2 regions of the Parvibaculum sp. MBR-TMA-1.3b-4.2 genome follow, and region 2 is predicted to be linked to the other one. Evidence: riboswitches for the same ligand, from Rfam matches in the RefSeq annotation. Region 2 holds a riboswitch; the other holds the start of a gene.

Region 1 (9,067 bases), 1.1 Mb from region 2:
CGAAACAGGAGACGCAAGAGATGAAATTCCGTCCTTTGCATGACCGAGTTGTCGTGCGCCGGGTCGAGGAAGAGGCCAAGACTGCCGGTGGCATCATCATCCCCGAGACCGCTCAGGAAAAGCCCTCCCAGGGCGAGATCGTCGCGGTGGGCCAGGGCGCCCGCGGTGAAGACGGCAAGATCGTGCCGCTCGACGTCAAGGTCGGCGACCGTGTGATTTTCGGCAAATGGTCCGGCACGGAAGTGAAGATCGACGGCCAGGACCTCCTCATCATGAAAGAGGCCGACGTCATGGGTGTGCTCGAAGGCAAATCCAAGAAGGCTGCTGAATAAGGCTCGCAAGTCCGATGTGACGGCTGCGGGCCTTTTTGCTGCCGCGCGCCGACAGGATCCATGAGCCCAGAACAAGGAACATAGGAATATGGCCAAAGAAGTAAAATTCGGGCGCAATGCCCGTGAGAAGATGCTGCGTGGCGTCGACATTCTCGCGGACGCCGTGAAGGTGACGCTCGGCCCGAAGGGTCGTAACGTCGTGATCGAAAAGTCTTTCGGTGCACCGCGCACCACGAAGGACGGCGTGTCCGTCGCCAAGGAAATCGAACTGGAAGATCGGTTCGAGAACATGGGCGCGCAGATGGTCAAGGAAGTCGCTTCCAAGACCAACGACACCGCCGGTGACGGCACCACCACCGCGACCGTGCTTGCCCAGTCGATCATTCGCGAAGGCGCGAAGTCGGTTGCCGCCGGCATGAACCCGATGGATGTGAAGCGCGGCATCGAGCAGGCCGTGAAGGCTGCCGTCCAGGACATCATCAAGCGTTCCAAGAAGGTGAAGTCCAACGAGGAGATCTCCCAGGTCGGCACCATTTCCGCCAATGGCGAGCGCGAAATCGGCGAGATGATCGCCAAGGCGATGGAAAAGGTCGGCAATGAAGGCGTGATCACGGTCGAGGAAGCCAAGTCTCTCGAGACCGAGCTCGACGTCGTGGAAGGCATGCAGTTCGACCGCGGCTACCTGTCGCCCTATTTCATCACCAATGGCGACAAGATGGTGGCGGAGCTCGACGAGCCCTTCATCCTTCTCCATGAGAAGAAGCTCACCAGCCTGCAGCCGATGCTGCCGATCCTCGAATCGGTCGTGCAGAACGGCCGTCCGCTCCTCATCATTGCCGAGGACATCGAGGGCGAAGCCCTGGCGACGCTGGTTGTCAACAAGCTGCGCGGCGGCCTGAAGGTCGCGGCCGTGAAAGCCCCGGGCTTCGGCGATCGTCGCAAGGCGATGCTGGAAGACATTGCGGTGCTGACGGGCGGTCAGGTGATCTCCGAAGATCTCGGCATCAAGCTCGAAAACGTGACGATGGACATGCTCGGCTCGGCCAAGCGCGTCTCCATCACGAAGGACGACACCACGGTCGTCGACGGTCTTGGCAAGAAGAAGGACATCGAGGCGCGCGTCGCCCAGATCCGTCGCCAGATCGAAGACACCACCTCCGACTACGACCGCGAAAAGCTGCAGGAGCGTCTTGCGAAGCTCGCGGGCGGCGTGGCCGTGATCAAGGTCGGTGGCGCCACGGAAGTGGAAGTGAAAGAGCGCAAGGACCGTGTGGACGACGCGCTCAACGCGACCCGTGCCGCGGTGGAAGAAGGTATCGTCCCCGGTGGCGGCACCGCCCTTCTGATGGCTGCCAAGGCCGTCGCGAAGCTGACCGACGAGAACCGCGACATTCAGGCGGGCATCAACATCGTGAAGCGTGCGCTTGAAGCCCCGATCCGCCAGATCGCCGAAAACGCCGGCGTGGAAGGCTCGATCGTGGTGCAGAAGGTGCTGGAATCGAAGCAGGCCAATTACGGCTTCGACGCCCAGAACGAGGCCTATATCGACCTCGTCGCGGCCGGCATCATCGACCCGACCAAGGTCGTGCGTACCGCGCTTCAGGACGCCTCCTCCGTGGCAGCCCTGCTGATCACGACGGAAGCCATGATCGCCGAGAAGCCGAAGCCGGAAGGCGCCGGCGGCGGCGGCATGCCCGATATGGGTGGCATGGGCGGCATGGGCGGTATGGGCGGCATGATGTAATCATGCGCTCGTCCGGCTTACGCCGACGAATGCGAAGGGCCGGTGGCAACACCGGCCCTTTTCTTTTGAGACATCGTTGCCTCCGGAACCTGACGCAGCGACATCCAACCTCTGCCGCGGACCCTGTGACAGCAGCCTGCCGAGTCACTAGAGTTCCGCCCAACACGAAATTTTCGAGGGACGGAGCCAATGGATTTTTCCTTTTCGGCAGAGGATGAGGAATTCCGCATGATGATGCGGGACTTCTTCGAGAACGAATATCCGAGCGACATCGTGGAAAAGATCGGGCGGGGACATTCTCCGTCGAAGGAAGACTATCAGCGCTCCGAACGCGCGCTTGCCGCGAAGGGATGGCTGGCGGTCAATTGGCCCAAATCCGATGGCGGCACGGGCTGGACCGCCAACCAGAAATACATCTTCGACGAGGAACTGGAACGCGCGGGCGCGCTCAATGTCGTGCCGATGGGGCTTCTTTACGTCGGGCCGGTCATCTACACCTTCGGCACCGACGATCAAAAGAAGCGCTGGCTGCCGGGTATTCTCGACAGCACGACCTTCTGGGCGCAAGGCTATTCGGAGCCCAGTTCGGGCTCGGACCTCGCCTCGCTGCAATGCGCCGCGATACGTGAGGGCGACGAGTATGTCGTCAACGGCACCAAGATCTGGACCAGCCTCGGCCAGCACGCCGACTGGATTTTCTGCCTGCTGCGGACCGACAATTCCGGCAAGAAGCAGGAAGGCATCACCTTCCTTTGTATCGACATGGCGACGCCGGGGATCACGGTGACCCCCATCATCACCATCGACGGCAAACATTCATTGAACAGCGTCACCTTCGAGGATGTCCGCGTGCCGGTGGAAAACCGGATTGGCAAGGAAGGCAAAGGCTGGACTTATGCCAACTACCTGCTTGGCCATGAGCGCACCTCCTATGCGCATGTCGCGGGCAAACGAAAACAGCTTGAGGATATTCGCGCCACGGCCATGCGGACCGAAAGCGACGGCGCACGGCTTCTCGACGATCCGGCCTTTGCCGCCAAGCTCGCCACGCTTGAGACGCGCCTCGATGCACTGGAACTGACCGTGCTGCGAACGCTGGCCTCGGTGGCGGAAGGCGGTGCGCCGGGCGAGGAATCGTCGATCCTCAAGATCATTGCGACCGAGCTGGCGCAGGACATTACCGAGCTGGGCATGGAAGCCCATGGCGCTTATGCGCAGGCGTCCTTTCCGGATTCGGCGGCACCCGCCTGGACCGACAACACGCCAGTGCCGGCGGGCGCCGCGCCCGCCGTCGCGCAATATCTGGGCGCCCGGGCACAATCCATCTATGGCGGCTCGAACGAGATCCAGAAGAACATCATCTCCAAGCGGATCCTGAAGCTACCTTGAGGAATATCGTCCGGGAGCGGACATAAGGTTGAAAAACTTATCCTCCCCTTCTTCCGCGCCCCCATATTGATGGGACCGGCCTTCATCGACGGGGCGCTGTTGGGTTGTCAGGCAGCGCGGGAGGTCGGGCGGCATCCGCAACCCGGGGCGTGACAAACCCCGGCTTCGCCGGACGCATGCGGGCTGAAAAAGCGCCTGCGTCGAAGCACGAGAAAATGCCGTGCGCGGGGTGGAGCAAGCGCCGCCCCTACACATGCCACATGTCACATGTAGGAACATGTGCGGTTCGAGTTCTGCCCCGCGCCCCTTCTTGCGAAGGACAGCCGGCCAAACCTCCGAGGGCACGCGCCCTGCGGAGCTTTCGGTACGGCTGCATCCCTCGTTGACTCATATCCTCTCCCGCGCTCTACTGCCGCCACTCGGTCACATATCTCCGCGTGACTGGCGATATCGAGATGGGCAACCATCATGGAGCGCGGAGCCCGATCTATCAGCCGATCGCCTGGGCAGCCCTTGAATGAGCTGGCCGGGCATTTTTATTGGCTGATGGAGAACGGAAATGACCCTTTCCGAAGAACGATCCCGGCTTGCCGAAAGCGACCCGGATATCTATGAGGCGCTCACCGGCGAGGAAACCCGCCAGCGCCGAGAACTCGAACTTATCCCCTCCGAGAACTACGCCTTCCCCGAAGTGCTGACGCTGCTCGGCTCGGCCTTCACCAACAAATATGCCGAGGGCTATCCCGGACGGCGATATTATGGCGGGCAGCAGCATACCGACCGGATCGAGACGCTGGCGCGCGACCGCGCTTGCGCCCTCTTCCACGCCGAGCATGCCAATGTGCAACCGCTTTCCGGGTCGCCCATGAACCAGGCCGTCTATCTGGGCCTGCTGGAGCCGGGCGACACGATCCTCGCCATGGATCTGTCACATGGCGGCCATCTGACCCATGGCGCGCCTGTGTCTCACATGGGGCGGCTTTTCAATTTCGTCCGTTACCGGACGAACCCGGCAACCGGCGCCATCGATTTCGATGCGCTCAGGGAAGTCGCACGAAAGACGCAGCCCAAAATGGTGGTCTGCGGCTATTCCTCCTATCCGCGCGACTACGACTATGCCGATTTCAAGCGGGTGGCCGATGAGGTCGGCGCGCTGACCATGGCCGATGTCAGCCATATCGGCGGCCTCATCGCGGCGGGTGTTATGCGCAACCCCATGGATTCCGGTTTCGATGTCATGACGACGACCACGCACAAATCGCTGCGCGGTCCGCGCGGCGGGCTCATCCTCTGCAGACAGGAATTTGCCAGAAAGATCGACGCCTCGGTCTTTCCCGGGCTTCAGGGCGGGCCGCATATGAACCAGGTGGCCGCTGCCGCCCTCACCTTCCGGCTTGCCGCGACCCCGGCTTTCCGGACCTACGCCGAACAGGTCCTTGCCAATGCCCAGGCGCTGGCGGCGGGGCTCAACGCCCGGCAGGTGAAACTCGTGACCGGCGGCACGGCCAACCATCTCATGGTTATCGATACGGTGAAGAGTTTCGGCATGGACGGTGCGCAGGCACAAGGGACGCTCGACCGTGTGGGCCTCACCGCCAACAAGCAGGTCATCCCCGACGACCCGAACCCGCCCATGCGGCCTTCGGGCCTGCGTCTGGGCACGCCCGCCGCGACCACGCGCGGCATGGGCGGGGCGGAGATGGACGAGATTGCCGATATCCTTGCCGGTGCGCTGTCGGCCAATGGCGACAAGGCGGCGGAAGCCGCGCTCGCCGCCCGCCTGCGGGAGCTAACGGGACGCTTTCCCGTCGAGGAATTCTAGGCTTTGTCGGGCAGGAAGGCTTCGTATTCCAGCCGCAGCATGCGTCCGTATTCGGCGACGAGGCGGTCGCCTTCCTTGCGGTCCACCGCAATGGCAAGGCGCACCGCCGCGCCGGTGAGCTGCATCAGCAGGAAGCAAACCGTATCGAGACGGTCATGCTCCTTCTTCGGCACGAAGGGTTTTAGCGCCTCCGCCACGACGCGGGCATTCTCGCGGCTGTCTTCGATATCCATGTCCTGAATGTCTTTGTCCGACTGCGTGCCGGACCATATATCGCGCGTCACCGGCTCCAGAAGGAACATGGCGTAATAACCGTCCAACAACCCGTCGAGACGATCGAGCGCATCCTCCGCGCTTTCGACGCCGACAAGACTGTCCCGCAGCCCTTCCCGCACACGCAGCATGATGCGCTCGGCCAGCGTGCGAATGATCGACGCCTTGTCGGGAAAGTACTGATAGAGCGAGCCGATGGGCACGCCGGCCCGCGCCGCGATCTCGCTCATGCGCAGCTGGTCCGACCCCGTCTGCTCGATGAGCTCGGTCGCCGCCGTCAGAATTTTCTCCACGCGCGCCCTTGCCCTTGCCTGTGTCGGTTGGCGGCGGACGCCCGAATTCCCGTTCATTTCCCTGCCGTCCTTCAGAATCGACTTGCATTCCTAAATATGAGGAATTATCACATTTTACAAATGTGAGGGATATTCATATTCAGGGGACATGAACATGGCTGCGACGAATATCGGGAAAGTCTGCATTGTCGGGGGCGGCCCGGCGGGACTGAGCCTCGTGCGAACCTTTTTGCGCTACGGGATTCCGTTCGATTGCTTCGAGCGCCACAGCGATGTGGGCGGACTTTGGGACCAGAGCAATCCGGGCTCGCCGGTCTATGACTCGGCGCATTTCATCTCGTCGAAAACGCAGTCGCATTATCACGACTTCGACATGCCGGAGGATTATCCGGACTATCCCTCGAACCGCGACATCCTGAACTACATGCGCAGCTTCGCCGACGCTTACGGGCTTCGCGAGCACATCACCTTCAATACCTCGGTCGACAAGGCGGAGATGCAGGGCGATGGCAGCTGGCGCGTTACGTTGTCCAATGGCGAGACGCGGGAATATGGTTCACTGGTCTGCGCGAACGGGACGAACTGGCACCCGGTCATGCCCGAATACCCGGGCGAGTTCACCGGCGAAATGCGCCATGCGGTGACCTATCGCAACCCGGACGAGTTCAAGGGCAAGCGCGTGATGATCATCGGCGCGGGCAACTCCGGTTGCGACATTGCCTGCGACGCAGCGCATAGCGCCGACAAGGCCTTCATCAGCCTGCGACGCGGGTATCACTTCGTGCCGAAGCGCCTCTTCGGCGTTCCCGCCGATGTGATCGCCGCCACCGGCCCCACCCTTCCGATGTGGCTGGAACAGCGCGTGTTCGGCCTCATGCTTAAAGTCCTGAACGGCGATCTGACGCGGCTGGGCCTGCAGGCACCCGATCATCGCGTGTTCGAATCCCACCCCATCGTCAACGACCAGCTTCTCCACTATCTCGCGCATGGCGACATCAGGGCAAAGCAGGATGTGGAGCGTTTCGAAGGCAAGACCGTCCACTTCAAGGACGGCACCTCGGAAGAGATCGACCTCATCATCTGTGCCACCGGGTATGAGTGGAAGGTTCCTTACGTCGACCCCACCCTCTTCACCTGGAAGTCGGGGCGGCCGGACTTCTACATGAACCTCTTCAGCCGCGAGCATCCGAGCCTCTATTCGCTCGGCATGATGGAAACCAATGGCGGCGCCTACAAGCTCTTCGACCAGATGGCCGATCTCATTGCGCATGGCATCATGGTCCGCGCGGAAGACGGCAAGAAAGCGAAGTCCTTCAACCGTTTCGTGGCGACCGACAAGCCGGACCTTACCGGCGGCATTCATTTCGTTGGCTCCGCGCGGCATGCGACCTATGTGGAGATTGCGGCCTATCGCAAGCACATGAAAAAGGTGCGCCGCAAATTCGGCTGGAGCGATCTGGAGGATGGCTGTTTCGATACGCTTCGCCGCGACGACGCCGTCAAAGAGGCGGCGTGATGGCGGCGGACCTGACAGGGCGCAAGGCGCTCATTACCGGTGCCGCAGGCGGCATCGGTCAGGCCGTTGCGCGCCTTCTCGACGGCCACGGCATGCAGCTCATCCTGGTCGACCGGGACGAAACGTCCATCCGCAGCGCCTCACAGGCCCTCCTCACGCCACCGGAGATAATGACCTGCGACCTTTCCGACCGCGAGGACGTAGAACGGCTCTGCGGATCGATCCGCAACAACCATCCCGACCTTTATGCGCTGGTGAACAATGCCGGTATCGGATTGCCGGGACCGGTGGATGCGCTGGATATGGACGTGATCGACGCCCATCTCGAAATCAATCTGCGCGCACCCATCCGGATCATGCGCGCCGTCGCACCGCTGATGACGGCGCGCGGCGACGGCGCCATGGTCGCCACCGTTTCTCTGGGCGGTGTGCTGGCCCTCAAGGATAGTGCGCCCTATTCCGCGTCGAAGTTCGGCCTGCGCGGTTTTCTGTGCGGCTTTCACCAGGAAATGCATCCCAAGGGCGTGAAGGTCTCGGGCATCTATCCGGCCGCCGTCGACACGCCCATGCTGCATCACGAGGCGATGCATGGCGGTTCCGTTCTCAATTTCGTGGACAAGGTCATGACGCCGGAGGATGTCGCGCAGGCGATACTCCGGGGCATATATACCGGAAAGCTCGAAATCTATGTGCCCTATAGCGCCAGCCTTACGGCGCGCTTCGTCGCAGCCTTCCCGTGGATGCTGCGCCCTCTTCTGCCCCTGCTCGAAAAATTCGGCGAGGCCGGGCGCAAGAAGTTCGTGGCGAAGAAAGGCCTCGGTTAGCCGGTCGTTTTAGATTTTCAATACCGGCTTACTCTGGCAGTTTCGCGCCATGAAAACACTCTCGAACGCCGAAGCCACGATCAGGCGCGCCACCGCGGCGGATATCGATCCACTGGTTTTGCTCTATGCGGCCTTCTTCTGCGAAGATGGGATCGCCATGGATGAAGCGAACATCAGAGAAAACCTGATGCTGATGCTCGAGGACTCCCGCGCCTGCATTCTGGTCGCCGAGAGCGAAGACGAGATCGTCGGATTATCATCCGGTTCTCTTACCTTCGGCGTGGAGTTCGGCTGCGCTGCCGAACTTGAGGATCTCTACATCACCCCTCGGCACAGGGGACGTGGCCTGGCACGGCGCCTGGCCCAGGCGGTGCTGGATTGGGCGCATTTGGAAGGCGCTTCCGAGATCGTTCTGGTGATTACGCCCGAAGCCGAGGCCGAACAGTCTCTGACCGGCTTTTACGAGAAGCTGGGCTTTGCAGACTCGCGCCGGATCACAATGTATTACCGAACCCGATAGCCATGCGGCTTCGCGATCAAAGCCCGGTCACGAGCATCAGGCCGCGCAGGATCAGTACGCTGCCGATCGCATAGAGGAGCCAGCGACTCCACTGCTTGAATTGCGTGTCGTGCATGCGGTCGAGCAGTGTCTTGCCGAGCGTCGTGCCGAGCACGGCGAAGGGCGCGACCATCGCATAGAGCCACCAGGGCAGATTGGCGGGCGGTAACAGATGCGAGGCCAGCACGCCGAAATAAAGCAGCTTCGTCAGATGTTGCAGCGTCTGCGTCACCGCCTTGGTTGCCACGATCTCATGGCGTGTCAGCGGGCTCCGGACGAAGAAGACGTCGAGGATCGGTCCGGCGACACCGGCCA
Region 2 (9,067 bases):
ATCACCGGCGGCGCGCAGGGGCTTGGCGAAGCCACGGCCCTGATGATGGCGCGCGAGGGCGCGAAGGTGACGCTGGCCGACATCAATGTGAAGGGCGCGGAAGACGTCGCCAATCGCATCAATGCCGAGGTGCCGGGCGCGGCCTTCGCGGTCGAACTCGACGTGACGCAGGAAGATCAGTGGAAGCATGCGCTCGCCGCGGCAAACGATGCGATGGGCGGCATGAATGTGCTTTTCAACAATGCCGGTATCGGCGGCGGCACGACGGTGGAAGACACCGATTTCGAGACCTTCAAGCATGTGCAGGCCGTGGATGTGGACAGCGTCTTTCTCGGCTGCAAGCACGCCATTTCCTACATGGTGCCGCATGCGCCGGGCTCGATCATCAACACCTCGTCCATCGCGGGGCTGATCGCGGGCCACAATATGGCTGCCTATAACGCGGCCAAGGCGGGCGTCTGGCTGCTGTCGAAATCGGTGGCGCTTCATTGCGCCAAGCGCGGCTATCGCATTCGCTCCAACTCCATCCATCCGACCTTCATCGACACGCCGATCCTGGACGGCATGGCGCGGGGTATCTCGCGCGACGAGCTGAAGGAGAAGCTTGCCCGTCAGGTGCCGCTCGGCGTGGTCGGCGATCCGGACGATGTCGCCTATGCGGTGCTGTTCCTTGCGTCCGACGAGTCCAAATTCATCACGGGCTCGGAAATCAAGATCGATGGCGGCATCTCCGCCATGTAGGCGGTAGAGGGATAAAGGGGCATGGGGCTTGCAGGTTTCGCGAGACCACCTCACATTTGAGAGGTTCAAACCTCGCGAGTGCCATGCCCCATTCCTCCGCCGATTCCCGGCCCATCCTCATCGTGCTGCATCAGGAGCGTTCGACGCCCGGCCGGGTCGGTCAGGTGCTGCGCGCGCGAGGGCGCAAGCTCGATATAAGGCGGCCGGCGCTGGGCGACCCCCTGCCGGAGACGATGGAAGGCCACAGGGCGGCCATCGTCTTTGGCGGGCCGATGAGCGCCAATGACGACCTCGACTACATCAAGACCGAAATCGACTGGATCGGCGTGCCGCTAAAGGAAGAGGCGCCTTTCTGGGGCATCTGCCTCGGCGGGCAGCTTATGGCGAAGCATCTGGGTGCGACCGTCTATGGCCGGGAGGATGAGAAGGTCGAGATCGGCTATTACCCGATCCATCCGACCGAGGAGGGGCGCGACCTCTTTGACGACCCTACTTACGTCTATCAATGGCACCGCGAAGGCTTCGAACTGCCCTCGGGCGCGGTCAGGCTCGCCGGGAGCGATGCCTACCCCGTGCAGGCGATGCGCTATGGGCCGAACGCCTATGGCATCCAGTTCCACCCGGAGCTGACGGCGTTGATGATGAATATATGGCTGACCCGGGGCCGGGAACGGCTGGAGCTTCCCGGCGCCCAGCCCGCCAGCGCGCATCGCCGTGCCCGCCATCAGTATGACAGGGAGCTCAGGGCCTGGCTTGAGCGGTTTCTGGACCGCTGGCTGGAGGGGTGACCCCTCAGCCTTCGATCGGCTCCAGCGGCGGGAGCGCCAGCGTCATGTCGAAGAACTCGTCCACCAGCCGCTGCACCGGGGAATAGATACGGAAAGTCACGCGGAACGGGCCGCCCTTGGGCGAGGGCAGCCAGTTGGTGTCCTTCGTCCCGCCCGGCGCGTCGGCCTGCACCCAGATATCCGCCGAACCGTCGTCATTCTTCACCAGCGTGTCGCGGCTCGAGACGCAATAGCGGTCGAGCGGATTGTCCACGAACATGAAGCTGCGCCCGTCATACATGGTGATCGACCAGAAGCCGATGTCGCTCGTTTCGGGCACCTTGTCGGCGGGCACATGGATACGATAGCGCTTCGACGCGTCGAGCAGCTCGCCATTGGCGTCGTAGTAAGTATAGAAGTAGAGCGCCTCGTCCGGGTCGTTGCCCATGAGGCCCACAAGCGCGACGGCGGCGCGGGCGGCGTAGTCGGAGTTGAAATTGCGCGAGTAGCGCGCCGAGTCCCAACCATTGGGGAATTTGCGGCCACGGTTCTTCGCCAGATATTCCATCAGCGCAGCCCCGTCCTGCTCGGCGCGCAGAATGCCCCGGCGCGTCGCCGGATCGAGCGTATCGGGATCGAAGGGCTGGCCCGGCGTGATACCGATCCGCCAGAGCGTGGTCGCCATCGCCCTGTGTCCGGCGGGCGGCGGGTTTTCGGCCAGCAGGTCGGCGGCTTCCTTGAACCAGGCGAAGTCGCCTTCATACTTGTTGCGGTGACGCGGGGCAGGCGGCGTTGCGGGCTTGTCGCTCGGGCCGCCCTTCCATTCCGACAGAAGCGTCAGCGACATCCGGCTCTGATAGCCGCGCACGATTTCGAGGTCGGCCTCGTCCTTTGCCGCGATGCGCACCGCGATACCGCCAATATTGGTGTCGAGCCGGCGCTCGATCACGCCTTCGGGCAGGGTGCCCTGCCAGTCAGGACCGACATAGGCGATCTGCACGTGATCGCACCCATTGGTGCGCGGCGAATAATCATAGGGCTGGTTTTCGACATAGGCGTTGATGACATGAACCACCGCATATCGGTCCTTGATCGCGGGCATGTCGAGGATGACCGGCTCGGCCGTCAGATCGAGGGAGATGCCGGTATAGACCGTGTCGCAATTGGGGCTGAAGGGAAGGTCGCCCTTGGCGGAGGAAAGCGCCGTCATATGGCCGAGCTGATTGATGGGCGCGGCGGGCTCGAAGGGAACGGGGCCGGTCAGATTTTCGCGGCGCAGGCGCTCGCGTTCGGTGATGAAGAGCGGGTATGCAAAGAGATAGGCCTGTAGCGCCGTCGAATAGGCAAGAGACTCGAGGCCTTTGGCATCTATGTCGTTTGTGCCCGACGCGGACGGAATGCTGATGTTTTGCTGCGCTGCCGACATTTTTTCCTCCCGGAGCGATCCATTGTTTCCACTTGCATAGCGTGGGCCCCGGGCCAAGACTGCCCAATAGTGGGCAATTGGAGCCGGTGATGATTTTTCATTCCAGCCGGGAGAGCGACTTTCTGACGGATCTGGACGCCTCCCTCCGGCAGATGCTGTTCGACGCGGCGATCCGCAGGCAGGTGGCCGCCGGACAGGCGATCCAGCGGGAAGGCGATACCGCCCGGACGCTGATGATCATCCGGTCCGGACGGGTGAGGCTTTCGCGGACCAGTGCCGAGGGCAAGCGCATGGCGCTAGCGCATCTGGGCGATGGAGATCTGTTCGGGCTCTTCGCGCTGATTATCGGCAGGCCCAAGAATTACGATGCGGATGCCGAGATCGATACGAGCCTGCTGGTGGTCGACCGGCCGACATTCAACGGCCTGCTCGATTGCGAGGCTGCGTTCCGCAACCATGTTTTCACGTTTCTCGGGCGGCGGCTGGAATCGGCCTTCCAGGCGCTCAATGACGAGCGGAACCTGCCCCTCACGCTCAAGACGGCCAGGATGCTTCTCTATTATGCGGATGAAGAGGGGGAGGTGAGGCTCACCCAGGAGGCGCTGGCCGAACAACTCGGCGCGTCGCGCAACGGGCTCGGCCTTGCGCTCAAATCACTGGCCGGGGATGGGCTCATCGAGCGGCACTACGGCTCGATCCGGATCATCGACCGGGAGGGGCTGGACCGGCGGCTGTCGGATCAGGGAACGCAGGATGTCATCTTCTGAGCCATTCAGGAGAGAAGGCATCTTTTCGCATGTGCGGAAGAAAAGGGCGAAGGCTGGTGGAGCCGAGCGGGATCGAACCGCTGACCTCGTCATTGCGAACGACGCGCTCTCCCAACTGAGCTACGGCCCCGTTCCAGCTTGCCTCGGCGGGGCCAACAGCCCTGAGCGCCGGAAGCCGCTACATATGCTTTGCGACCGGTATATGTCAAGAGATTGGTGGCCTTCGGGGCCGCTCTCCATGGGGTCTGGAGTGCTTCGCGCGCTTGAACCGGGCGCTCTGGCCCGCTACATCTGCTTGAACGCCATGTTGTCGCGCATTTCATCCGGAAACCGGGTCGCGCTTCCGGAATGCGCTCGCGCAGATGCCACATCAGAAGGGCTCCCATGACCTCTCTCCTGCAGCTGATTTCCACCATTATCCATCTCTATGTCTGGGTAATCATCATCCAGGCGGTGCTGAGCTGGCTGATCGCCTTCGACGTGGTCAATACGCGCAATCGCTTCGTCTATGCCGTGGCCGACACGCTCTACAAGCTGACGGAGCCGGTTTTGCGGCCCATCCGCCGGGTGCTGCCGGATCTGGGCGGTATCGATATTTCTCCCGTGGTTCTCATCCTGCTGCTGATCTTCATTCAGAACCTGATGTGGGAGACCTACGCTGCCTCCCTTGCCGGGTGATCTGCCGGTCCGGCGCACACCGGACGGGGTGCTGGTCGCACTGAAAGTGACGCCCAAATCCGGGGCGAACCGGATCGAGGGGCTGGTCAGCGACGGCGAGGGAACGAGGCTCCGGCTGCGGGTTACCGCCGCACCGGAAAAGGGCAAGGCTAATGAGGCGGTGATCAAGCTTGTCGCCAAGGCATGGGGCCTTCCCAAAAGTTCTCTCAGCATCGCCTCCGGCGAGACGGCGCCGCTCAAGATGCTGCTGGTGAGGGGCGACAGCGCGGCGCTGGAAGCGGATATCGCGACATATATCCGCGCCCTCTCCTGAGGCGTTGCCGCAAGGGGCGGGGCTCTCTATAGTCCACGCGACCTTGCGTAACTGGCGAGAAGAGGTGGATCGACCACCGGGGAGCGCGAGGGTTTGTCAAACGCCGCTCGCCTGGGCACCCACCCTCGAAAGAAAGGTGCCGGCATGTCCGAGACAGTCTCCAATCGTATCGATGGCAAGGCCATCTCCACCGCGCTCAAGGCCCGCGTGGGCGAAGAGGTTGCGCGCATCAAATCCGAGCACGGGCTGACCCCCGGACTTGCCGTGGTGCTGGTCGGCACCGATCCGGCGAGCGAGGTCTATGTCCGCAACAAGGGCATCGCCACGCGCGAAGCGGGCATGAACTCCTTCGAATACAAGATGGATAGCAGCGCCAGCGAGGAAGAGGTTCTCGCCAAGGTTGCCGAACTCAATGCCGATCCGGCCGTGCACGGCTTCCTCGTGCAGTTCCCCGTGCCCGAGCAGATTTCCCAGCAGAACATCATCGACGCCATCGACCCCATCAAGGATGCGGACGGGCTCCATCCGCTCAATGCCGGTCGTCTCGCGAGCGGTTTGCCGGCCATGGTCCCCGCGACGCCTGAGGGTTGCGTCATCATGGCGAAGCAGGCGGCGGGCGGAGAGCTTGCCGGCAAGCATGCCGTCATCATCGGGCGCTCCAATCTCGTGGGCAAGCCGGTGGCTCAGCTTCTGCTGAAAGAGAACTGCACCGTTACCATCGCGCATAGCCGCTCGCGCGACCTGCCTGCGCTGGCGCGCCAGGCCGATATTCTGGTCGCGGCGGTGGGCCGCCCGAACATGGTGCGCGGCGATTGGGTGAAACCGGGCGCCATTGTTATCGATGTCGGCATCAACCGTATCCCGGCGCCGGAAAAGGGCGAGGGCAAGACACGCCTCATCGGCGATGTATGCTTCGACGAGGCGAAAGAGGTAGCCGGCGCCATCACGCCCGTGCCGGGTGGCGTCGGGTTGATGACGGTCGCCTGCCTGTTGCGCAATACGGTGATCGCGGCCTGCCGCCAGCATGGCGTTGCGCTGCCGGACGATTTCTAGAGAGAGGAAGGCCGCCAATGGAGATGCGCCAGCTCGGAAATTTGTGGCCCGTCAGTTCGCTGACACTCGGTGGCGGCGGGCTCGGCCAGCTCTGGGGCGACACGTCACGCGAGGAAGCCGTCGCCACGGTGAAGCGCGCCGTCGATCGCGGTATCACGCTGATCGACGTTGCGCCTCAATATGGGCGCGGCGAGGCGGAGACGGTGGTGGGGGAGGCCTTCGGCGGCAAGCTGCCGGACGGTGTGCATGTCACGACCAAATGCATATGTGGAAACCTGAAGCCCGACGAGATGAAGGCGCGGCTGGAAAAATCCCTGCTGCGCAGCATCGATACGATGAAGACCGAGAAGGTCGACATCTTCTTCCTGCATTCCAATATCTATCCGGCCGGCTACAGCTATGAACAGAATGGCGACACGCAGGAACAATGGGCGGTCTCCTGGCCGCGCTATGTCGAAGGCGTGATCCCCGCCATGGAGGATTTCATGGCGCGCGGTCTGATCGGCGCATGGGGTATTACCGGTGTCGGGGTGCCGATCTCCATCATGGAGGCGCTGCGCTTCGAGCGGAAGCCCGCCGTGGTGCAGGCCGTCGCCAATCTGCTCGACTCGGCGGGCGATATGCGCCGCTACGAAGAACCGGCGGAACCGCGCAACATCATCCGTACCGCAAAGAACAACGATGTTGGTGTGATGGGTATTCGTGCTGTCCAGGCGGGGGCGTTGACCGCGAAGATCGACCGCGAGATGCCCGAGGGCAGTCGCGAGACGGCGGACTACGAAAAGGCGGCGCCCTTCCGCGCGCTCTGCGCGAAATGGGGCGAAGACCCGGCTGTGATCGCTCATCGCTATGCGCTTGCCGTTGACGGCGTCGATACGGTGGTGCTCGGCGTCAAGAACCGCGCCGAACTCGACCAGCTCATCGATGCGGCGGAGAAAGGTCCGCTCGACCTCGCGCAGATCGAGGCGATCGAAGCCCTCGGCCTGCGGCGTCAAATTCCCCGGATACCGCTCGATGCGCCTATCTGACCGCGCGCGGTTCCGCGCCCGCCTTACCGGCTTTTTCCTCGTGGTGCTGACGATGGTAGCCATCATGCCCGCAGCGCAGGCACGAGACGGGCGCGTCGATGGCGGCATGGCGCGCTGGCCGGTCGGCGAAATGGCGCGCGCGCTGGACGACTATCTGCCGCGCCGCATGGCGGAGGAGAACGTGCCGGGCCTTGCCGTGGCGGTGGTCCGCAAGGGTGTGCTGGTTTTCGAGAAGGGCTATGGGCTTGCCGATGCGGTGGGCGGCCGCAAGGTGAGCGCCAATACGCTTTTCGAGGCGGGGGCGCTTGGCAAGTCGGTGGCGGCCTATACCGCGATGCGCATGGTGGGCGCGCGCCTTCTGACGCTCGACGAGCCGATTACCGAAGACGGGCAGGACGTTCCGCTCCGGCTGGTGCTGGAAGGAAAGGGCCGGCGCGCCGGTATCCTCTCCGGTATTTGGAAAAGCCGCGGCCGCGTGGCAGGCGCCGATCTGGTGATGGCGGGCGGCTATGGCGGTCTTGCCCGTGTCATGGAAGACAGGGTGGACGCGCCCTTCGAGCGCATCGTCACGGCCTATGTGTTCAAGCCTTTCGACATGCTGTCGTCAGGCTATCGGCTGCCGCAGGCACTGACGCGCTCGGTGGCGCGGGGATACGTGCCGCTCTGGCAGGCGCTTGCCGCCGTCTTCCTGCCCTGGTTCGCCATGCTCGTCATCGCGCTACCGGTTGCCTTCGCGGTCGTTCATTTCGTGCTCGACCGGATCCGGATGGTGCCCCGCGATTTCGTCATCGCGGTGGGCGGGGCCTTTGTGGCGGCGATGGTGCCGACGGGGCTTTTCATCGGCTGGCCTATGCTTGCCGTGGTGCTGGCCTATGCCGTCACTTTTCTGGTCTGTCTCGGGCTTGCGGGATTTCTTTTCTGGCGTTTTTTCGCACTTGTTTACCGGCCCGGCCAGGGCGTTCTTCGCCGCGGTCATCGAGGAGAGGAGCGCGCGCTGGTTTTCGGGCTGCTGCTGGCGCTGTTTGCGGCGTTCCTGTTTCTGGGGCGCAATGTGCCGGTGCCGACGCTTGGCGGAAACGAGCCGCGCGTGGCGCTGTCGCTTCGAACCAGCGCGCATGATCTCGGTCTCTTCGCGGAAGGTTTTCTGGCGTCGAAGGGTCTCGATCCGACGCTGCGCGACATGATGATCGGCGACGGGCGCGAACCGGCGCTGGGCTTTCACACGCGTTCGACGCGGGAAGGTTTTACGTTGTGGCAGTCGGGCGACCGGCCGGGCTTTACGAGCCTCGTCGTCATCCACCCGTTACGTGGCGACGCGGTGGTGCTGCTTGCCAATACGAACAAGGCGGCGGACCTCGTTCAGGAGGCCGCCGCCCAGATCATGGGGATGGAGGCAGGCTGGCGCCTGCCCTGAATAGTCTCGGATATCGTCAGGCCGCCTTGCTGCCGGCCTCGATTGCCTTGACGATCAGCTCGCGTGCCTTGTCGGCATCCTGCCAGCCATCGACCTTCACCCATTTGCCTTCCTCGAGGTCCTTGTAGTGCTCGAAGAAATGGGTGATGCGCTGGAGCAGGATGTCCGGCATGTCGGTGTAGTTGTGCACATCCTTGTAATAGGGATTGAGCTTTTTCACCGGTACGGCGAGGATCTTTTCGTCCTGACCGGCTTCGTCATGCATCATCAAGACGCCGATGGGGCGCGAGCGGATGACAGCGCCCGGCACGACCGGGATGCGGCTGACCACCAGCACGTCGATCGGGTCGCCATCGTCGGAAAGCGTATGCGGCACGAAGCCGTAATTGCACGGATAGTGCATTGCCGTATGCATGAAGCGGTCGACGAAAAGCGTTCCGGACGCCTTGTCGAGTTCATACTTCACCGGGTGGCCGCCATGCGGCACCTCGACGATGACGTTGAGGTCTTCGGGCGGATTTTCCCCGATCTTGATGGCATCGATACGCATCTGACTTCCGTTACTGACTGTTTCTTACGAGTGCTGGTAGGGGGTGGTTACTTGCCGACCCGCTTGTTGCGTGCGGCAAGAAGGCGAAGGCGCAATGCGTTGAGCCTGATGAAGCCCTCCGCGTCCTTCTGGTCATAGGCGCCAGCATCGTCCTCGAAGGTGACGTGCTGCTCCGAATAGAGCGAATAGGGCGATTTGCGGCCGATGACGCTGACGGACCCCTTGTAGAGTTTCAGGCGCACCGTGCCCGTCACCATTTCCTGGCTCTTGTCGATGGCGGCCTGCAGCATTTCGCGTTCGGGCGAGAACCAGAAGCCGTTATAGATGAGC

The links. A riboswitch is a leader RNA that binds a small molecule or an ion and turns the genes downstream of it on or off. The one in region 2 is predicted to bind ZMP and ZTP.
Region 1: linked by a shared signal. The riboswitch ahead of ACSSVQ_RS06130 (serine hydroxymethyltransferase) and the one ahead of folD (bifunctional methylenetetrahydrofolate dehydrogenase/methenyltetrahydrofolate cyclohydrolase FolD) in region 2 are both predicted to bind ZMP and ZTP.

What each region holds. Positions count from the first base shown of each region.
Region 1 is NZ_JBRJHC010000001.1:1,243,005-1,252,071, forward strand. Features, by position in the region: gene groES (co-chaperone GroES) at 21-332, shown strand; gene groL (chaperonin GroEL) at 421-2,076, shown strand; gene ACSSVQ_RS06125 (acyl-CoA dehydrogenase family protein) at 2,266-3,465, shown strand; ZMP/ZTP riboswitch at 3,893-3,980, shown strand; gene ACSSVQ_RS06130 (serine hydroxymethyltransferase) at 4,025-5,287, shown strand; gene ACSSVQ_RS06135 (TetR family transcriptional regulator) at 5,284-5,910, opposite strand; gene ACSSVQ_RS06140 (flavin-containing monooxygenase) at 6,008-7,369, shown strand; gene ACSSVQ_RS06145 (SDR family NAD(P)-dependent oxidoreductase) at 7,369-8,193, shown strand; gene ACSSVQ_RS06150 (GNAT family N-acetyltransferase) at 8,243-8,713, shown strand; gene ACSSVQ_RS06155 (TSUP family transporter) at 8,730-9,067, opposite strand, start outside.
Region 2 is NZ_JBRJHC010000001.1:2,352,359-2,361,425, forward strand. Features, by position in the region: gene ACSSVQ_RS11270 (SDR family oxidoreductase) at 1-741, shown strand, start outside; gene ACSSVQ_RS11275 (glutamine amidotransferase) at 825-1,529, shown strand; gene ACSSVQ_RS11280 (DUF1254 domain-containing protein) at 1,534-2,934, opposite strand; gene ACSSVQ_RS11285 (Crp/Fnr family transcriptional regulator) at 3,024-3,701, shown strand; tRNA gene ACSSVQ_RS11290 (tRNA-Ala) at 3,756-3,831, opposite strand; gene ACSSVQ_RS11295 (YggT family protein) at 4,086-4,379, shown strand; gene ACSSVQ_RS11300 (DUF167 domain-containing protein) at 4,369-4,692, shown strand; ZMP/ZTP riboswitch at 4,730-4,816, shown strand; gene folD (bifunctional methylenetetrahydrofolate dehydrogenase/methenyltetrahydrofolate cyclohydrolase FolD) at 4,837-5,745, shown strand; gene ACSSVQ_RS11310 (aldo/keto reductase) at 5,763-6,773, shown strand; gene ACSSVQ_RS11315 (serine hydrolase domain-containing protein) at 6,760-8,187, shown strand; gene ppa (inorganic diphosphatase) at 8,204-8,737, opposite strand; gene ACSSVQ_RS11325 (argininosuccinate synthase) at 8,785-9,067, opposite strand, start outside.